3 regions of the Pseudomonas sp. AC016 genome follow, and region 3 is predicted to be linked to each of the others. Evidence: riboswitches for the same ligand, from Rfam matches in the RefSeq annotation. Region 3 holds a riboswitch; each other region holds the start of a gene.
The links. Region 3 has a riboswitch for cobalamin ahead of AC0IXS_RS02860 (ABC transporter substrate-binding protein). Riboswitches for the same ligand answer to the same signal wherever they lie in the genome.
Positions count from the first base shown of each region.

Region 1: another riboswitch for cobalamin. It lies ahead of AC0IXS_RS26345 (CbtB domain-containing protein); the one in region 3 lies ahead of AC0IXS_RS02860 (ABC transporter substrate-binding protein).
Region 2: another riboswitch for cobalamin. It lies ahead of cobO (cob(I)yrinic acid a,c-diamide adenosyltransferase); the one in region 3 lies ahead of AC0IXS_RS02860 (ABC transporter substrate-binding protein).

Region 1 is NZ_CEEDCC010000001.1:5,839,910-5,846,386, forward strand. It holds gene AC0IXS_RS26315 (DUF2314 domain-containing protein) at 1-1,075, shown strand, start outside; gene AC0IXS_RS26320 (TauD/TfdA dioxygenase family protein) at 1,174-2,013, shown strand; gene AC0IXS_RS26325 (hypothetical protein) at 2,178-2,447, shown strand; gene cobM (precorrin-4 C(11)-methyltransferase) at 2,437-3,183, opposite strand; gene AC0IXS_RS26335 (cobalamin biosynthesis protein) at 3,215-3,664, opposite strand; gene AC0IXS_RS26340 (CbtA family protein) at 3,642-4,364, opposite strand; gene AC0IXS_RS26345 (CbtB domain-containing protein) at 4,375-4,560, opposite strand; cobalamin riboswitch at 4,662-4,872, opposite strand; cobalamin riboswitch at 4,931-5,154, shown strand; gene cobW (cobalamin biosynthesis protein CobW) at 5,265-6,326, shown strand; gene cobN (cobaltochelatase subunit CobN) at 6,330-6,477, shown strand, end outside.
Region 2 is NZ_CEEDCC010000001.1:1,571,602-1,578,078, forward strand. It holds gene cbiB (adenosylcobinamide-phosphate synthase CbiB) at 1-659, opposite strand, end outside; gene bluB (5,6-dimethylbenzimidazole synthase) at 656-1,306, opposite strand; gene AC0IXS_RS06930 (cobyrinate a,c-diamide synthase) at 1,303-2,598, opposite strand; gene cobO (cob(I)yrinic acid a,c-diamide adenosyltransferase) at 2,624-3,235, opposite strand; cobalamin riboswitch at 3,328-3,543, opposite strand; gene AC0IXS_RS06940 (PQQ-dependent sugar dehydrogenase) at 3,705-5,033, shown strand; gene AC0IXS_RS06945 (C40 family peptidase) at 5,183-5,725, opposite strand; gene AC0IXS_RS06950 (C40 family peptidase) at 5,820-6,477, opposite strand, start outside.
Region 3 is NZ_CEEDCC010000001.1:692,429-698,905, reverse strand. It holds gene AC0IXS_RS02875 (peptidase U32 family protein) at 1-663, opposite strand, end outside; gene AC0IXS_RS02870 (ABC transporter ATP-binding protein) at 782-1,573, opposite strand; gene AC0IXS_RS02865 (FecCD family ABC transporter permease) at 1,570-2,592, opposite strand; gene AC0IXS_RS02860 (ABC transporter substrate-binding protein) at 2,589-3,602, opposite strand; cobalamin riboswitch at 3,738-3,934, opposite strand; gene AC0IXS_RS02855 (FadR/GntR family transcriptional regulator) at 3,953-4,669, opposite strand; gene AC0IXS_RS02850 (FadR/GntR family transcriptional regulator) at 4,778-5,512, shown strand; gene AC0IXS_RS02845 (oligogalacturonate-specific porin KdgM family protein) at 5,779-6,477, opposite strand, start outside.

The DNA of each region.
Region 1 (6,477 bases), 5.1 Mb from region 3:
GAGAGAGCTGTCGTGGGAGCAACGGCGCATCGTCAAGGCGCTGGACATGGCGGCGGTCAAGATATCGTTTGCGACCGACTCGACTGACCCGGACGGCCCTTCGGTCGAGAACATGTGGGTGACCGATATCGGATTCGACGGCCACACACTTACGGGTGTGTTGATGAATGAGCCTCGCTGGGTCAGCCGACTGAGTGCGGGCGATCCGGTGTCGGTGCCGCTGGCGCACTTGAACGACTGGATGTACGTGTGTGGTGGTCAGGTCTATGGCGGCTTCACGATTGATGCGCTGAGAGCTGGCATGTCAACCGAAGAAAGGGCAGAGCATGATCAGGCGTGGGGGCTGGATTTTGGCGAGGCAGGGCGGGTCGCTCTGGTTCCTCCGGCCAATGGCAAGGCGCCGGTGCTGTTCACCCGCACGCTGAATGGCCGTGCAGACGGTAAGGCTCTGGACACGCTGGAGCGCACCGAGCATCCGATGGCGTTGAACATTCAGAGCACAGTAGAGCAGGGCCTTCGCGACGATCCTTCTTTGATGTCTGACTACGACGATGGCGGATGGCAGTTGTTGCATCGCGAGGCGCTCGCCGGAAACTGCAACTTTGTCATCACGCTGCTTTACATGGGCGCAGATGCTTCAGCGCTCAACAGCCAGGGTGAAAGCGCCTTGATGCTGGCCAGACGTGCAGGATGGCCAAGGCTCGTCGAGTTACTGGAAAGTGAAAGCCCGGACCTGCAACGGGCGATGCAGTATTCCGGTTTCTCGCTGTGGCCGATTGGGCTGGGGATGGTCGCGGCGGCGTTGGGTGGTCTGTATTTTGTGGCCTTCAAGCCGTTGATGGATGTCTGGGCTGGCTTCCGTGCGGAGGCTCCGAACAAGTGGCTGTTCACGGTGCTGTTCATGCTGCTCGGGTATGGGCTGGTGTCCTGCACCGGTCCCTGGTATTTCCGACTCCGGGAGCGTACCCCGATGTGGGGCAAATCCCGTGCGATGGACGTGATTGCTCTGATGGGATGGCTTGCACTCGGTTTTGTTCTTCAAGAGACGTTGGCCGATTATCTGAGCAGACGCTGAACCCCGGTGTATCGCTTGGCAAAACTTATAAATACTGGGTGTTGCGCACGACTCATCAAAAGCGTACCGTAAGGTTCACTTATGAAGAGGGTCGCATCATGTTAGCCACTTCGAAAACGCGTCTGCTTCACGAGCCGATCAAACCTGTCATCGGCACCCGGATTCTCAATACCAAAGAGGAGCTGCTGAGCGGCGAGCTTGCGGACGAGATTCGCGGTTTGCTGGAGCAGCGGGGCGTGCTGGTTTTTCCGCGAGTCGGTTTCAGTGATGCCGAGCAGATCGCGTTCACTCGCACGCTGGGCACGTTTTCGGCGGAAGCCAGCGACGGTCAGAACGTCACCAAAATTACGCTGGATGCCAAGGTGAACCCGGCGGGTGCCGAGTATCTGAAGGGTTCGCTGTATTGGCACATCGACGGCACCAGCAGTGATGTGCCCATCCTGGCCTCGCTTCTGTCCTGCAAGGTGACGGCGACCTGGGGTGGCAATACCGGGTTTTGCAATACGTATGCGGCTTATGAGGCGCTGTCTTCGGCGGACAAGCTGCGCTATGCCGGCATGCGTGTCGTGCACGCGCCCTGGTCGTCGCTGTTTTACTACAATCCCGAGCCGAGTCTGGCGACGCTCAAGGTCATGCAGGCCATTGGCGAAAAAGAACTGCCGCTGGTGTGGAAGCATCGCTCAGGTCGTAAGTCGCTGATTCTGGGCTGCACGGCGCAGCAGGTGGCGGGCGTCAGCCGGGCCGAGAGCGCACGGATTCTGGTCGAACTGCGTGAGTGGGCGACGGGTGATTCGTTCAGCTACAGCCACGAATGGCAGGTGGGTGATCTGGTGATCTGGGACAACACGGGCACCATGCATCGTGCCGAGGCGTATGACCCGGAATGCGGGCGTTTGATGCATCGCACCAAGCTGCAAGGCGAGGAACCGTTTGAATGAGCCCCGACTGTGATGTTGTTCGAAAATAGACTCATGTGTACATTTACGCATTGACTCACACCATGCGTTCACATGTTCGCGACATTCGGGCGCTTATGCTCGGCCAGTCATTGGTGTAACGAGCCGTTATCAGTCGGCTGGAGGAAAGACCTATGTGCGGATCCATGCGCGGTACCAAGGAACCCATCGCGGGTGTGTTCGTGTTGCTGTTGCTGGCTGCAGGAGGCTGGGCGGCGCAAGAGCCGTTTCCCCACTTTGGCAGCGATATCACGCCTGATTCGCAGGTGAATGAAAAGGTCCGTACACAGCCAGTTCAGTCACGTCAGCTGCCACCGGACGACCTGCGTCGTTTCAGCAATGCCGGGGCCGCGTCTGACTATGTCCACACCATTGCGGGTGCCCGCTGCTTGCCGAGCTCTGTCGCTAAGGTCTGAACAGATGGGCATGACCTGCCCGATACAGTGATGATTCGCTGAACGTATCGTTTGCCAGCACGCGTCCTACCAGTATCAGTGCGGTGCGCCGGAACCCCTTGGCCTGCACCTTTTCTTCGATGTCCGCCAACGTGCCCTGTACCCAGTCCTGATCCGGCCAGCTGGCGCGATGCACCACGGCAATCGGGCAGTCCGCGCCGTAATGCGGTATGAGCTCTTCGATGATCCGGTGCAGATTGTTGACCCCCAGATGAATCGCCATCGTGGCCCGATGCTGAGCAAGGCTGGCCAATTCTTCGCCGGGCGGCATTGAGGTCTTGTCGGCGTAGCGGGTCAGGATCACGCTTTGCGAGATGTCCGGCAGGGTGAGTTCTGTGCCGAGCAACGCCGCGCAGGCCGCCGTTGCCGTAACGCCGGGGATGATTTCAAAGGGAATGCCCAGCTCGCGCAAATGACGGATCTGCTCGCCGATGGCGCCATACAGGCTTGGATCACCCGAATGCACGCGTGCCACGTCCTGGCCTTGCGCATGAGCGGTCTTGATCAGTTCGATGATCTGTTCCAGGTGCAGCTCGGCGCTGTTGACCACCTGCATAGCCTGATTGCCCTCAAGTACCGCGATGGGCACCAGCGAGCCTGCGTAGATGATGACCGGGCAAGTGCGAATCAGGCGCTGGCCCTTGACGGTGATCAGCTCCGGGTCGCCGGGGCCTGCACCGATGAAAAAAACGGTCAAGGGAATCTCCTGAAATGACTCATTGTCGGAATTATCCGCCGGTTGCGGGGCTGGTTGCCAAGGCAAATGTAGCGTGGGTGCTTTTCTGGCGTTCGATCACCAGTCCGGCAGTGCCATCACCCAATTGCGCCGCAAGGGCCAGCGCCGAACCTTCGGCGACGCCGTGGCAGCCGGTGTGTTGCAGCACATTCGCCGAGCGATGGGTGAGGTGAAGATCCCAGTACACCAGTTGCGCCGCGTTGAAGAACACCAGTGGCACGGCCAGTTGTCGCGCCAGCGCCAGCAGGCCGGGCTCTTCGCTTTTCAGGTCGATGGAGGCCAGCGCGGTAATGTCGCTTATGTCGAGTCCATGCGCGCTGAGGTGGCACTCCAGCAGTTCATGCAACTGAAGGGCAGAGCAGCCGCGCCGACACCCCAGGCCCGCGACGATGACAGAAGCGGGCAGGGCGTTCGTCTGCTCAGGCCGGGTACGGTTCGGCATGCTGCAGATCGGCGTTGTTGCGGCGGAACAGCCAGGCGCTGATCAGGCCCAATGCTACCCAGAACACGGCATTGGTCAGCAGCGAAGCGATGATGAACTGCGATTCGAGTGCTTCAGGCGCGAGACTCTCATGAACCAGCGGCTGCGGTGCGCCGATCACATGAGGCGCAACCAGAATGGCAACGCCCAGCACTTTGAGCAGCAGGTTCTGACCGAAGATCAGCAGCGCGAGGCCAGCAGCGGTAGAGGCTGCGGTGCCAATCCACCAGAACTGACGCTGACCGAGTTCGGCCGCTGCGGTGCCCGGCAGTTCCGGTGGCAGGCCCAGGGTTGGGGCCAGCACGAAGACGGCGAAACCGGCCAGTCCCCATCCGGCGCCCTGAAGCGGACTGCCCGGTGCGCGCAAGGTGTAAAGCCCGGCAAGCATCAGTGCGAAACCAACCGCGACCACCAGATTGCCGCCGGTGGTGGATAGCACGCGCTGCCAGCCGTTTTCCGGCTCCCAGGCGGCTTTATCATGTTCATGACTGTGCTCGGCCACAACGCCGCCAGCCTGTTCATGCTCGTGTTCGGCAGGTGCGTTTTCGTAAGTCTCGGCCTGTTGGATCAACGGGACGACCCAGAAGCTTTGCAACAAGGTCAGTAGCAGCGCTGCGAGCAGGCCGGTGAAGCCTGCGGTGGAGGCGATTCGCTTGAACATTGTGTTGTCCTCAATGACAAGGGAAGGCAGCGCTGTGACGGGTGTCGTGTGCCGCGTTGTGCACGGCGGCGATGTGCGAGAACCCTGCAAAGTACACCAGGCACGCGCCCAGCAGTACGGCGCTGATGGCGGCGGTGAGACGTTGCGTGCGGGTGGAGCTTGCTGCGGCCGAATGGCTGCTGCTGATGGTCGTCATGGCGTTCCCTCTGGAGACGTTGGGCAAAAGCGGGCCATGCGCAAAGATACCCGCTGACGAACGTCAGAGGTTTCAACGGCGCCCGCCCACCGCGGGTGTGTCATTTGCAAACGTAGCGGGCCGGTCTCCGGGCTCGCGAGGGGACGTGACAGCACTGTCCGTCCTTCGAAGTCACCTTCCCATGCCTGAGCACAGTGGATCTGACTTCCTCTCGCTTACCGTTGCGGGGGCAGCACCGGACTTGCTCAACGATCTGAGCGCACCGGTTTCCCGTTTCACCCCGTGAGGGGCACCCGTAACAAGGCGCACAGGAGACCACGCGTCGCGGGGGATCGTCAATCTCAGCGATTGACCTGCCAGCGGTCACTGCGTAGCCTTGCCGGTTCGAGGTTCTTCGCTTGCTGCCCAGTGCGCAAGCGCAGCTAAGACGGGAATGCGGTCGATGCCGCAGCTGCCCCCGCAACTGTAAACGGTCATGTTCATCGCACAGCCACTGCCCCGGCGGGAAGGCGCGATGAGCGCGCGTTGGCAAGGCCCGAAAGCCTGCAATGCGCTGCCGTAAGCCAGGAGACCTGCCTCGAACCGGGCCAAGGCCTGCGAATTCTCACTACAACCGGGCGGGGTGATCCGGTGGCGATCTGATCCGCGTGCGTGGCACGCGGCTCTCGTCCTGTTTGCCCGCCGCATTGCCACAAGGGCATCTGATGAAAACACTGGCCAAGCTTCCCGTCACCATCGTCACCGGCTTCCTGGGCTCGGGCAAGACCACCCTGTTGCGGCACATGCTCGATAACGCCGAAGGGCGTCGCATTGCCGTGATCGTCAACGAATTCGGCGAGCTGGGCATCGACGGCGAAATCCTCAAGCAGTGCACCATCGGCTGTACCGAAGAGGAAGCCAACGGTCGTGTCTACGAACTGGCCAACGGCTGCCTGTGCTGCACCGTTCAGGAAGAGTTCTTCCCGGTGATGCGTGAGCTGGTCGCCCGTCGTGGCGATCTGGATCACATCCTGATCGAAACCAGCGGCCTGGCGCTGCCAAAGCCTCTGGTTCAGGCTTTCCAGTGGCCGGAAATCCGTAACGCCTGCACGGTCGACGCGGTCATCACTGTCGTCGACAGCCCGGCGGTACTGGCGGGCACTTTTGCGGCCTTCCCGGATCAGGTCGATGCCCAGCGCAAGCTTGATCCGAACCTGGACCACGAGTCGCCGCTGCACGAGCTGTTCGCCGATCAACTGGCCAGCGCCGATCTGGTCATCCTCAACAAGGCCGACATGATCGACGTTGACGGTCTGGCCAAGGTTCGCGCCGAAGTCGCCGAAGAGTTGCCGCCTGCCGTCAAGGTGATCGAGGCCAGCAGTGGCCGCCTGCCGATCAGCGTCTTGCTGGGTGTCGGTGCCGAATCCGAAGTCCACATCGACGGTCGCAAGACGCACCATGACCATCACGACGGTGAAGACGATGATCACGATCACGACGCCTTCGATTCTATTTCCATCAAACTGCCACAGGCCGATGAAGCGGCGCTGCTCAACGCGCTGACCCAACTGGTTGTGCAGCACGGCATCCTGCGCGTCAAGGGTTTTGCTGCGATTCCCGGCAAGCCGATGCGCCTGCTGATTCAGGGCGTGGGCACGCGTTTCGACAAGCATTTCGACCGTGCCTGGCGCGCCCACGAAGAGCGCATGACCCATCTGGTGCTGATCGGCCAGGAGCTGGACGCTGCTGCGCTGGAAGCTCAACTCAACGCCGCGATCGCAGGCTGACCCATGCACCTGCTGAGAACCCAGCCCGGCGGTTTCGTACCCGACGACAGCATCGCTGATCTGGGGCAGACCCCCGCCGATCTGGTGATTCTCTGCAGTGGCGATTCGAGTCTGGCGCTGCTCGCCGAAGCCGCCCGGCAGTTGCCGGAGG
Region 2 (6,477 bases), 880 kb from region 3:
CGCAGCGCCAACCGAGTCTTGCCCAGCAGCGCGTAGGTCAGCGCCACCAGGCGTGCAGGAATATAGTTGAGCAGGTCATCGATCTTCGCCGCAGCCCAGCCGAAACGCTCGAAACGTTCATTGCGATAGCCCCACATGGCATCCAGCGTATTGCTCAGGCGATACAGCACCACGCCGGGAACACCGGCTACGACAAACCAGAACAGTGCAGCGAATATTGCATCGCTGCCGTTTTCCAGCACCGACTCGGTGGCCGCGCGGGCGACTTCAGTTGCATCCAGTTCGCTGGTCTGGCGGCTGACCAGATAGCCGACGCGACGACGCGCCTCCTCCAGATCATCGCTGCGCAATGCCTGGGCCACCGGCTGCACATGCTCACCGAGACTGCGCATGCCCAGCGCGCAATACAGCGCCAGAATCTCCACCAGCCAACCCACGAACGGTGCCCAACTCAGCAGCGTGGCCAGCAGTGTCAGCGGGATCACCGCCACGAACCAGGCCGTGACGCCATGGCTGCGCCAGCCCCGGCCGCCACTGTTGAAGCGCTGCTCCAGACGATTGGCAAAGCGCCCGAACGCCACCAGCGGATGGGAGCGTTTCGGCTCGCCGAGCAGCGCATCCAGCGCAACCCCGGCCACGCTCAACAGCGCCACACTCATTGACTCACTCCCCATTGATTCTCATACAACAGTTCACTCAGCGGACGCGCCTGCGCCCAGCCCTCCAGCACGAGCATGGGTGCTGGGTAAAATTCTTTCACGGGGCCCAGGCAGAGAATCGCCAGCGGCTTGGCGCCTTCCGGCATCGCCAACAGATCGGCCAGTGCGTCAGGGTCGAACAACGACACCCAGCCCATGCCCAGCCCTTCGGCGCGCGCAGCCAGCCACAGGTTCTGGATCGCGCAGGACAACGACGCCATGTCCATTTCCGGCAGGGTGCGACGGCCAAAGATGTGCTGCTCGCGACCTTCCATCAGCGCGGCAACCAGCACCTCGGCGCAGTCGTTGATGCCTTCGACCTTGAGCTTCATGAACTCGTCGGTCCGCTCGCCCAGTGCCTCGGCCGTGCGGACCCGCTCTTCTTCGACCTGCGCCTGCATCCTGACACGCAGTGCCGGGTCGCTGATCCGAATGAACCGCCAGGGCTGCATCAGGCCAACGCTGGGTGCCTGGTGTGCAGCTTCCAGCAAACGGGCAAGCAGTTCGGGCGCCACGCTGCCACCGACGAAGTGCCGCATGTCGCGGCGCTCGGCAATAGCGCGGTACACCGCTGCCCGCTCTTCATCATTGAACGCATGTTCGGTCATGGCTTGAACAGGGCCGCAATCGCCTGGGGACAGGACGGAAAATAGAAATGGATATAGGTCGCGGTAAGACGGCCTTCACGATAAACCGCTTCCGCACCGCGCCCGCCGTTGGGGCTGACGCCTCGGCCAATCGGCTGCAGTTCGGTGGTGGTCAAAGAATGGTGATAGGTGTGACCGCGCAACTCGCCTTCCGGCATCTCGACCGCCTGCAACGCCAGCGCTGCCAGACGCTTCTGCATCGCCGCCTCGCCCGCCAGCAGACCGACCAGTTCAGCGCGCACGCCTTCAACATCGGTCAGGGCTTCGAGCAGATACAGCATGCCGCCGCATTCGGCCAATGTAGGCTTGCCTGCCGCATGGTGCGCTCGAATATCGGCCAGCATCGTGGCGTTGGCAGACAGCTCGACGTGATGCAGCTCGGGATAGCCGCCGGGCAGGTACAGGCTGTCTGCTTCAGGCAGATGGCTGTCGCGGATCGGCGAGAAGAAGCTCAGTTCCGCGCCCATATTGCGCAGCAGATCGAGACTCGCGCCGTAGGTGAACGCAAAGGCTCCATCGCGAGCCACGGCAATCCGTACGCCGTCCAGCCAGCGCTCGACATGAACCGGTTCTGGCGCAGTGAACGTGACCGCAGGCGGCAAGGCCACCTCACAGGTGGAGGCCAGGGCCGCAGCGGCCATGTCCAGACGCAGGTCCAGGTCGTTGAGTTCGTCGGCCTGCACCAGCCCCAAATGGCGACTGGGCAGTTCGAAGCCGGTTTCACGGGACAGCGCGCCATACCAGCGCAGGCCTTCGGTCAGGCTGTTTTCCAGCAACTGCGCATGACGTACGGTGCCCACGCGATTGGCCAGCACGCCGGCAAACGGCAGGTCAGGCTGATAGCGCGCCAGCCCCAGCGCCAGGGCACCGAAGGTCTGGGCCATCGCCGTGCCGTCAATCACGCCGAGCACCGGTACGCCGAAGTGCCGCGCCAGATCAGCACTGGACGGCGTGCCGTCGAACAAGCCCATCACGCCTTCGATAAGGATCAGGTCCGCGTCTTCGGCGGCTTCCCACAGCAGGCGACGGCTCTCGTCGGCACCGACCATCCACAGGTCCAGCTGAAACACCGGCGCCCCGCTCGCCCGCTCGAGAATCATGGGATCGAGAAAGTCCGGGCCACACTTGAAGACCCGTACCTTGCGCCCCTGATTGCGGTGCAGGCGTGCCAGTGCTGCGGTGACGGTGGTCTTGCCCTGACCGGAGGCCGGTGCAGCGATCAGTACTGCCGGGCAATCCCTGGGGGTTCTCATGAACGGATGCTCATAACGGAATGGCTCACAGTTCGATACCTTTCTGCGCCCGGATGCCGGACTGGAATGCATGTTTGACCACGCCGATATCCGAAACGGTATCCGCCAGGTCGATCAGTTCGGGTTTTGCGCCACGGCCGGTCACCACCACATGCTGCATGGGCGGGCGCGCCTGAAGATCGGTCAATACCTGTTCAAGATCCAGATAGCCGTGCTTGAGGGCAATGTTCAGCTCGTCGAGCACCACCAGACCGATAGCCGGGTCGCGCAGCATTTCCAGGCTCACGGCCCAGGCAGCTTCGGCGGCCGCGATATCGCGCTGGCGATCCTGGGTTTCCCAGGTAAAGCCCTCGCCCATCACGTGATAGCGCACCTGCTCGGGGAAGCGGCGGAAAAACATTTCCTCGCCTGTGCTGTTGCGCCCCTTGATGAACTGCACCACGCCGCACTGCATGCCATGGCCCATTGCCCGCGCAAGCATGCCGAACGCCGAGCTGCTCTTGCCCTTGCCATTGCCGGACAACACCAGCAACAGGCCGCATTCATTGGGCGAGCTGGCGATACGTTCGTCCATCACGGCTTTCTTGCGCTGCATGCGCGCCAGATGGCGTTCGTCGCGTTCGGGGGATTCGTTCATCTCGGCTCTCCGCTCGGGGGGTCGCGAAAGCAGACGGAAGGACAGCACTGAACAGCACGGCAACGCCCTGCACAGAGCATCACCCTCCGTGATGCCATTGAGTATTTCAGGCCGGTCTCCGGGCTCATGAGCGGGTCATCCGGGCTGCACGCCTTCCCGCGTCGAAACGCAGTGGCACGATGCACAGCCTTGACTCATTTACCGTTGCGGGGGCAGCGCCGGAATCGGATCGTCAGACCCTCACCGGCTTCCCTGTTTCACCCTGCCAATCGGGAGGATTGCAGAGCACCTGAAACAAACCGCGAAGGGTAGAGGGTTGGGGGTGGAGCGTCAATCGACACCGCAGTACACAGGGCATAAAGGCCATTCACTTGCATGACGCCGCCGGATGGTGGCTCGCAATTGAACCTCGGCGGTCAGGGTATCTCTATCCCTTACTGGACCAAGCCTTTGTCGATGGAGATTCACGATGTTCAAAATCAGACCACAGTACGCCGTACTGCTTCTGCTCGCAGGCGGCCTCGCGGCGTGCGGCGAATCTTCGACCTTGCAGGTCTCGGATGGAACAGGGCCTTCTCCAAAACTGCCGGAGCCGAACAAGACACTGATTCCGACGGTCAACATCGCCCCGGCCATCGGCTGGGAAAAGGACGCAAAACCGGTGGCCGCGCCAGGCACCCAGGTTGGCGCCTTCGCTGAACATCTGGATCACCCGCGCTGGCTGTACGTGCTACCCAACGGCGACGTACTGGTCGCGGAAACCAACTCACCGGCCAAGCCGGATGATGGCAAAGGCATCCGTGGCTGGGTCATGGAGAAGGTCATGGGCCGCGCCGGTGCGGGCGTACCGAGCGCCAACCGCATCACCCTGCTGCGCGACACCAACAATGACGGCGTGGCCGAAACCCGCAGCGTCTTTCTGCAGAACCTCAACTCGCCGTTCGGCATGACACTGGTGGGCAACAAGCTGTACGTGGCCGACACCGACCGCCTGATCAGCTTCCCGTATGAAAACGGCCAGACCTCGATCAGCGCCCAGCCGACCAAAGTGGTCGACCTGCCGGGCGGCACGCTGAATCACCACTGGACCAAGAACGTCATTGCCAGCAAGGACGGCAGCAAGCTGTACGTGACCGTCGGTTCCAACAGCAACGTGGCCGAGAACGGCATGGACAAGGAAGAAGGCCGTGCAGCGATCTGGGAAGTGGACGCTGCCACCGGCAACCATCGCATCTTCGCCTCGGGGCTGCGCAACCCCAACGGGATGGATTGGGAGCCAACCACTGGAAAACTGTGGACAGCCGTCAACGAGCGTGACGAGATCGGCAGCGATCTGGTGCCCGATTACGTGACCTCGGTGCAGGACGGCGGCTTCTATGGCTGGCCTTACAGCTACTACGGCCAGCACGTGGACGAGCGCGTCAAACCGCAGAACCCGGCACTGGTCGCCAAGGCCATCGCCCCCGATTATGCGGTCGGCCCGCACACAGCATCACTGGGGCTGGTGTTCGCCGACGGCAAGACGCTGGCAGCACCGTTCAACGAAGGCCTGTTTATCGGCCAGCATGGTTCGTGGAACCGCAAACCGCACAGTGGTTACAAGGTGGTATTCGTGCCCTTCAGCGGCGGCAAACCCAACGGCGCGCCTGTCGACGTGCTGACCGGCTTCCTCAACAGCGACGAAAAGGCCATGGGCCGTCCGGTAGGTGTGGTCAACGACCATCGCGGCGGATTGCTGGTGGCGGATGACGTGGGCAACAAGATCTGGCGCGTGACGTCGGTGAAGGCGGCTCAATAACGCGGTGACGCTCAGAGCCGGACGCGGAGCGTCCTGGGAGGCATTCCCACGCAGAGCGTAGGAACGATCACCATTTACTGAATGAACGTGGCTTTTCCCACAATCCGCTGTTATCTGCACGACAACGGCAGAAGCTGCGGCATCAGCGATCAAGGACGATTCTGTGCCAAGTCCGACGGTTGAATCACGCGCTTGGCGTTGAGGTAGGCTTTCTGCCAATACGGCTTGTCGAGGCTGTCGAGCTTGACCGTGCCTCCGGTGGCCGGCGCGTGCACGAAGCGGCCTTCGCCGACGTAGATCCCTGCATGGGAAACCTGCGAGCCGCCCGAGGTGGCGAAGAACACCAGATCCCCTGACTGCAGCTGTTCGCGGCGCACATTCGGCGCGCCCATCACAACCATGTCACGCGTGGAGCGCGGCAGGGAGATCCCCGCAGCGTCGCGGTATACATAGCCGATCAGGCCACTGCAATCGAAACCCGAATCCGGCGTATTGCCGCCCCAACGATAGGGCGTGCCGACCAGCCCCAATGCGCGAAACAGCACATCTTCGGCAGCCTGGGAAAGAATCTGGGGAGGAGCAGTTACCACCGGACGCTGAACGATCCGGGGCTGGGGAGGCGGCGGTGCGCTGGCGCAGGCGCCAAGCAACGCGGCAATAGAGATAACCATCAGGCGCAAAGCAATCGACATAACCACAACAACCTGATCCGGATGCGGCTTACGCTGCCGAGAAGCTCAAAAACGAAAACAGGCCATCGGCCTGTCTGCGTTTTCCATATTTCATTTACTTACGGCGTTTTACTGCGGTCTTGACTGTAGTCGATGTCATCGCCGTTGTCTGTGTAGCAACTGCTGGCGTCTTCACGGCTACGGCACCGGGTGCCATTGCCAGAGGACGCTTGGCTTCGATGAACGTTTTGCTCCAGTAAGCGTCATCGAGGCTGTCGATGCGCACACCACCGCTGCGGCGGCTGCTGGAGTGGATGAACTGATCGTTACCGGCGTAGATCGCTGCGTGGCTGACGCGACCACGGCCGCGTGTGCTGAAGAACAGCAGATCACCCGGCTTGAGATTGTTGCGCGAGACCAGAGGCGCATCGACGTTAATCATTTCACGCGTCGAGCGCGGCAGGTTCATGCCAGCCTCTTCGCGGAACAGGAAACCGATGAAGCCGCTGCAATCGAAACCCGAACGGGTCGAAGTGCCGCCGAACTGGTAACGCGTACCGATCAGGGCCTTGCCACGTTCAAGGATGCTGTCGGCCAGAACCGGCAGTTTGTAGGATTGGTTGTCAGCAAACTGGGCCAGTTCGTCTTCAGTGGCCATCTCGTCCTGCAGGGCGGCGGCATCGGCGCGGCGGGCAGCGGACTGGGCGGTGACGGTGTTCTGATAACGAGGCGCTTGCTGAGCCTGTTCTTGCTGAGAAACCGGCATATTGGCC
Region 3 (6,477 bases):
GTCTTTCATCGACAGCAGGTGTTTTTCGAAGGCCACGACGCGACCCTGATCATCCTTCAGGGTGTATGGCAGGCGGCAGGCCTGGGAGCAGTCGCCACGGTTGGCGCTGCGGCCGTTTTGCGCATGGGAGATGTTGCACTGCCCGGAGAACGCCACGCACAGCGCGCCATGGATAAAGAATTCGATGGCCGCGTCGGTTTCGTCGGCGATCTCGCGGATTTCCTGCAGGTTCAGCTCACGTGCGAGTACCAGCTGAGAGAAACCGGCCTGATCGAGAAACTTCGCCCGGCCCAGCGTGCGGATGTCGGTCTGGGTGCTGGCATGCAGCTCGATGGGCGGAATGTCCATGTCCAGAACGCCGAGGTCCTGCACGATCAATGCGTCCACGCCCGCGTCGTAGAGCTGGTGAATCAGCTTGCGGGCCGGTTCCAGCTCATCGTCATGCAGGATGGTGTTGATCGTGGTGAAGATGCGCGCGTGGTAGCGATGGGCGAACTTGACCAGTTCGGCGATATCGCTGACCTCGTTGCAGGCGTTGTGTCGTGCGCCGAAGCTTGGTCCGCCAATGTACACCGCGTCGGCGCCATGCAGGATGGCTTCACGGGCGATGCTCGTGTCCCGTGCGGGGCTGAGCAATTCCAGGTGGTGTTTGGGTAGGGACATGGCTACGGCATCCGACGGCGGGCAAAGCGCGCATTGTAGTGCCATGGGCCGCGCTGCGCACCTGCGCTGATCGCTGCGGCGGCATTTACTGACTGTCGGTGGGGTGGAGGCGGCTGTTTCAGGGCGATCGCAGACGCAGAATCCGCGAGCCATCGAACGGGTCTGTCAGCCAGCGGCCCACCACTCCGAAGGTCTCCAGCAGCCGCTCGGGAGTCAGCACGTCTGCGGGTACGCCCAGCGCGACCATGCGGCCCTTTTCCATGACCGCCACCCGGTCGCAGTCCAGCGCCTGATTCAGGTCATGCAGGGCGATGACCGTGGTCACCGGTAACGCCTTGACCAGACCGAGAATGGTCAACTGATGCTGGATATCCAGGTGATTGGTCGGCTCGTCCAGCAACAGGATGCCCGGTCGCTGTGCCAGCGCCCTTGCGATATGCACCCGCTGCCGCTCGCCGCCGGACAGGGTATGCCAGGCGCGCTTGACGAAAGGCAGCATGTCCACGTCCACCAGCGCCTGCCGAACGATCCGGTCGTCGTGGTCGCTCCAGGGTGCAAGCGCCGACAACCAAGGCGTGCGGCCCAGCTCCACGGCATCCAGTACCGTAATTGCGTCACTGGTTTCTGCCTGTTGCTCGACCACCGCCAGCGCGCGGGCAATGTCGCGCCGGTTCAGGCTCGACAGAGGCCGTTCGCCGATCGTTACCTGACCGCTGGACGGCTTGTGGATGCCGGACAACAGCTTGAGCAGGGTCGATTTGCCCGAGCCGTTCGGCCCCACGATGCCCAGCGTTTCGCCTTGCGCGATGCTCAGATCCACGTCGCGCAGCAGTGTTGCGCCGCGAACCGAATAGCCAAGCCCTGTGCAACCGAGCGCCGGGGTGCCGATATCGGGAGTGAAGGCGTTCATCGTGTCCTGTTCCCCTGAATGAGGATCAGCGCAAATACCGGTGCGCCGATCAGGGCGGTGATCACCCCGATGGGCAGCGCCTGGCCCTTGATCAGGGTGCGGGAGAGAATGTCCGCAGCGATGAGGAACAGCGCGCCGCTCAAGGCGCTCAGTGGCACCAGCCGGGCATGGCGCACGCCGGTGAGCATACGTACAGCGTGGGGGATTACCAGACCGACAAAACCGATGGACCCCACAATCGAGACCATCACTGCCGTGACCAGGGCCGCAGTGGCGATCAACACGATCTGCACCCGCCGTACGGCGATGCCCAGAGACGCGGCGGAGTCGCTGCCGAAGGTGAAGGCATCCAGTGCGCGCCGATGCCAGAGGCACACCAGAAGGCCAAACAGCGCCGCCGGGACAGCCATCCACACCGAGGGCCAGCGTACGCCACTCAGGTTGCCCAGCAACCAGAACATGATGCCGCGCGCCTGTTCGGAGCTGGCCGACTTGGTGATCAGGAACGAGGTCAGCGCGTTGAACAGTTGCGAACCGGCAATGCCCGCCAGAATGATCTGCCCGGCCGCGGTGTTGCCCCGCGAGGAATGGGCGAGCAGGGCAACCAGAGAGAACGCCACCAGCGCACCGACAAAAGCGCCTGCCGACATGGAAATGACCCCGGCACCGAACCCCAGAATCGCCACCATGACTGCGCCGGTCGAGGCGCCGGCTGAAATGCCCAGCAGATAAGGGTCCGCCAGCGGGTTGCGCAACAGCGACTGCAGCACCACGCCACAAATGGCCAGCCCGGAACCGCAGGCTGCCGCCACGATGGCGCGGGTCAGCCGGTAATTCCAGACGATGCCTTCATCAATGGGGTCCAGCACATAGCCTGCCGCCCACAGTTTGTTGGCCAGCACCTGGAACACCACCTGCAGGCTGATCGAGGTCTCGCCAATGGCAGCGCCGACGATGATCGCCAGCAGCAGCACTGCCGAGACCCAGATCACATGGCCGAGCGCGACGGGCAGTTTCATGGAGTGGCGTTGAAACGGTTGGCGGCGGCGGACAGCTCTTCGATGCCGGTGAACAGGCGCAGGCTGGCCTGCATGCCTTCGGCGTCGATGATCACGATGCGGTCGTGCTTCACAGCGTCCATGTTGCGGGTCACCGGGTCAGACTTGAGGAATTCGATTTTCCTGCGGTAATCGTCGGCCGGAAAACGGCGACGGTCCATGCGGGCGATCACCAGAATGCTCGGGTTGGCCTTGGCGATGGTTTCCCAGCCAACGGTCGGCCACTCTTCATCGGACTGGACGATGTTACGCATCCCCAGATTATTGAGCATGAAGTCTGGAATACCCTTGCGACCCGCGACGAAAGGGTCGGCTTTCAGGTCGGAGCTTGAGAACCAGAACACTGCTGATACGTCTTTGTCGTGGTTCTGTTTGACGTTGGCCACTGCAGCGCTCAGGCGGGCCTTGAGATCGGCGACCAGTTTGTCGCCGCGCTCCTGCGCATCAAAGATCTGCGCCAGTTGCTCGATGCTCTTGTAGATGGTCTCGATGCGAAACGCTTCGAGGCGCGTGCCGTCGGCGCCGACCAGATTGTCCTTGCCTTCGCAGTCGGACGGCATGAGGTAGGTCGGGATTTTCAGTTCGTGGAACTGCTCCCGCGTGCCGACTGCGCCTTGCTTGCCGACCATCCATTCCAGCTGCACGGCAACCAGTTCGGGACGTTTGCCTATCACGGCCTCAAAACTGGGTTCGTTGTTGGCCAGGCGCTCGACCTTGTCGTTCTGCTCTTTGAAGCGCGGCAATACATCGTTGAACCACAGGGAGGTGCCGACCAGTCTGTCGCCCAGGCCCAGCTCGTAAAGCATCTCCGTGCCCGACTGGCCGATGGTCACTGCTTTGGTCGGCGCATGCTCGAACGTCAGCGAGTAGCCGCAGTTTTCAAGGGTCAGCGGATAGTGGGTCGGTGCGGCGAACGCAAGGCTTGAAAAGGTCAGGCTGGCAGCGAGTGCGGCAAGGCGGGGCAGTGACATGGAATGCGACCTCGATTCGAACGTGTGTCAGGGCGCACGCACAACAGGAAAACACATCCCGGCCTGCCGGAAACGGCAGCACTCGGCGCACCAAGGCCAGACGCAAGGATGTCCTTCCCGGGCACCCCGCCGGTTAGTGATTGATACAGGTCGGCAGGTCTCCTGACTGGCATGTCATCACCTGGCTCCGGCCTTCCCGGGGATCACCCAGTGGCAGTGGTGGAGCAGGCTCGATGCCTACAGTTGCGGGGGCAGTTTCGTTTCGGCTCGTGGCGTGAGGCGGGCGAATTCCCTGTTAGTTCCTCTCGGAAACCGACGGGCGGCATGGTAAACGATAAGGGATGGGCTCGCTATGGCTTTGCACGCAGGCGTTGCAGGCTGTTGATCAGGTGCAGACGCATGGCTGCACGGGCGGCGTCGCGATCCTGATGGGCGAGGGCGTCGAAGATCTGTTCCTGCTCGCGTTGCTGAATATGAGGATCGTCTTCCATCTGCAATGACGTGATGTTGCCGAAACCACTGCGCGCGCGCGGCAGAATGCTGCTGCCCAGCTGGTTCATCACATCGGTGAAGAAGCTGTTGGCGGTGCACAGGGAAATGCGGCGATGGAATTCGTAATCGGCCTGCAGGGTGTCCTGGCCGGTCCGTACGCAGCGGTGCAGTTCGTCGAGCGCCTGACGAATGGCGCTCAACTGTTCGGGCGTACGACGTTGTGCAGCCAGCGCGGCGGCTTCGGGCTCCAGGCTCAGTCGCAATTCTATGATTGCCACGGCGTCGCCGGGTGTGCCGATGGACAGCTCGTCCGACGGATCGGCCCTGGCCTCGGAGGCGTCGACAACAAAGGTGCCGATGCCATGCCGGGTCTCGACCAGTCCTTCGGCCTGCAGGCGTGACATGGCTTCACGGACAACGGTACGACTGACCCCGGTTTCACGAATGATCACCTGCTCGGTGGGCAGTTTTTCGCCGCTCTGGATCTCGCCTTCGCGAATTTTGCGGGCGAATTCGGCAACCAATTGCTGGGTCAGGCTGGAACGGCGGCCTTTAGGGGATGCGGTAGGTTCCATGGCGGGTGATCAGGTCCGTGTCGGGGCGCTGAGTATAACCTCACTCAGGGCGTGTTTTGTGCGGGGATCGCAGCCTATACTCGGGTATTCGATAGACATGAGGCTGCAATGTCGGACAACGCGCTTTCCTCGCAAAAGAATCACCGCCGCCTGGCTGAAACCCTGGTCGACCGCTTTGCCCAGCGCATGCGTGACGGAGTGCTTCAGCGTGGCGAGAAGCTGCCTTCCGAGCTCAACATCATGGAGGCCGAGGGCGTCAGCCGCACGGTGGTGCGCGATGCGTTGTCGCGAATGCAGGCGGCGGGGCTGGTGGAAACGCGTCATGGGGTCGGGACCTTCGTGCTCGATATGCCACCGCCGGAAGGGTTTTCCGTCGGGCCTGCCACTATTGTCACGGTGGCGGATGTACTGAACCTGCTGGAGTTTCGTCTGAGCCTTGAGGTCGAAGCGGCAGGTCTGGCGGCACAACGGCGCAGTCCTGAAGCATTGCTGGAGCTCAAGCGGGCCTTCGACGCCCTGCTGGAGGGGCCGCAGAAGTCCGGAACGACCATCAACGCCGACTTTCAGTTTCACCTCAGGATTGCCAAGGCGTCCGGCAATGCCTACCTGATCGATATCATGAAACACCTCGGCACCAAGCTGATTCCCCGCACCCGGATGAACTCGGCCTACACCGGCCAGAGCGACCGAAATGCCTATCTGGCTGGCATCAATGCCGAACACCGGCAGATCTACAGCGCCATTGCCGAAGGCAACGTCGACGCCGCCCGCTCGGCCATGTACCTGCACCTCAACGGCAGCCGCATGCGCCTGCGCAGGACACAGGCCCTGTACAGCGACTGACATCGAAGGGACGCAGAGCGTCCCGGGCTGCATGCCGACGCGGAGCATCGGCACGATCAACTTTGTCAGCCCTACCTGATCGTTCCTCACGCTCCAGCGTGGGAATGCCTCTTGGGACGCTCCGCGTCCCGGGCTGCATGCCGACGCGGAGCATCGGCACGATCAGCTTTGTCGGCCTTACGCTGATCGTTCCTCACGCTCCAGCGTGGGAATGCCTCTTGGGACGCTCCGCGTCCCGGCGACCTGCGGCAGTGCTCGGCCAACCCTCAAAGAAAGTTGTACTGCACACCCACCCGCAATCTCAGCTGGCGCTTGTCGTCCTCGGAGTTGACCTTGATGTCGCCGACTTCGAAAAACGGCACCCAGTTCTTGTCCCATTTGTATTTGAAGGCTGCGTTCTGTTCATAGTCGGTCTTGTCGTTGTCGTAGCGGATGTAGTCGGCGTCGAAGTAGGTGAACTGATACTCGTAGGACCAGGGGCCTTTGGTGGCGTAGTTGACCCAGACGTCGTAGCGGTTGACTGACTGATCGTTCATCTGGTTATCGGGCATGTCCCTGTTGACGCGGTCACGGTCGAGTTTGATCGAGTCATACCGGTAGCGACCGGAAAGCGTCAGTTGATCGGTGACCTTGTAGCCGACCTTCAGCCCCATCTTGTAGGCCGTGGAGCGCTCGATGCTTTCCAGTGCGAGGGAGGGGGTCAGCAGCCACTTGTCATTGAGCTTGTGCTGATAACTGACCGTCAGTTCGTGGCCGTTGCCAACGGTGTTGTCGAACGCGACGTCCTGGCGATCACCCGCCGTTTTGTACTTCAGTTCACCTTCAAAGCCCCAGCCGCTGTCCAGCCGCGTGCCGAACTTGACCCGGTCGGCGTGCATGCGGGTGCTTTCTGCGTATTGGTGGCGATAGTTGATGTAGGCGCTGTCGGCATGGGTCCATGCGCTTGGGAACAGGGCGGCCAGGGA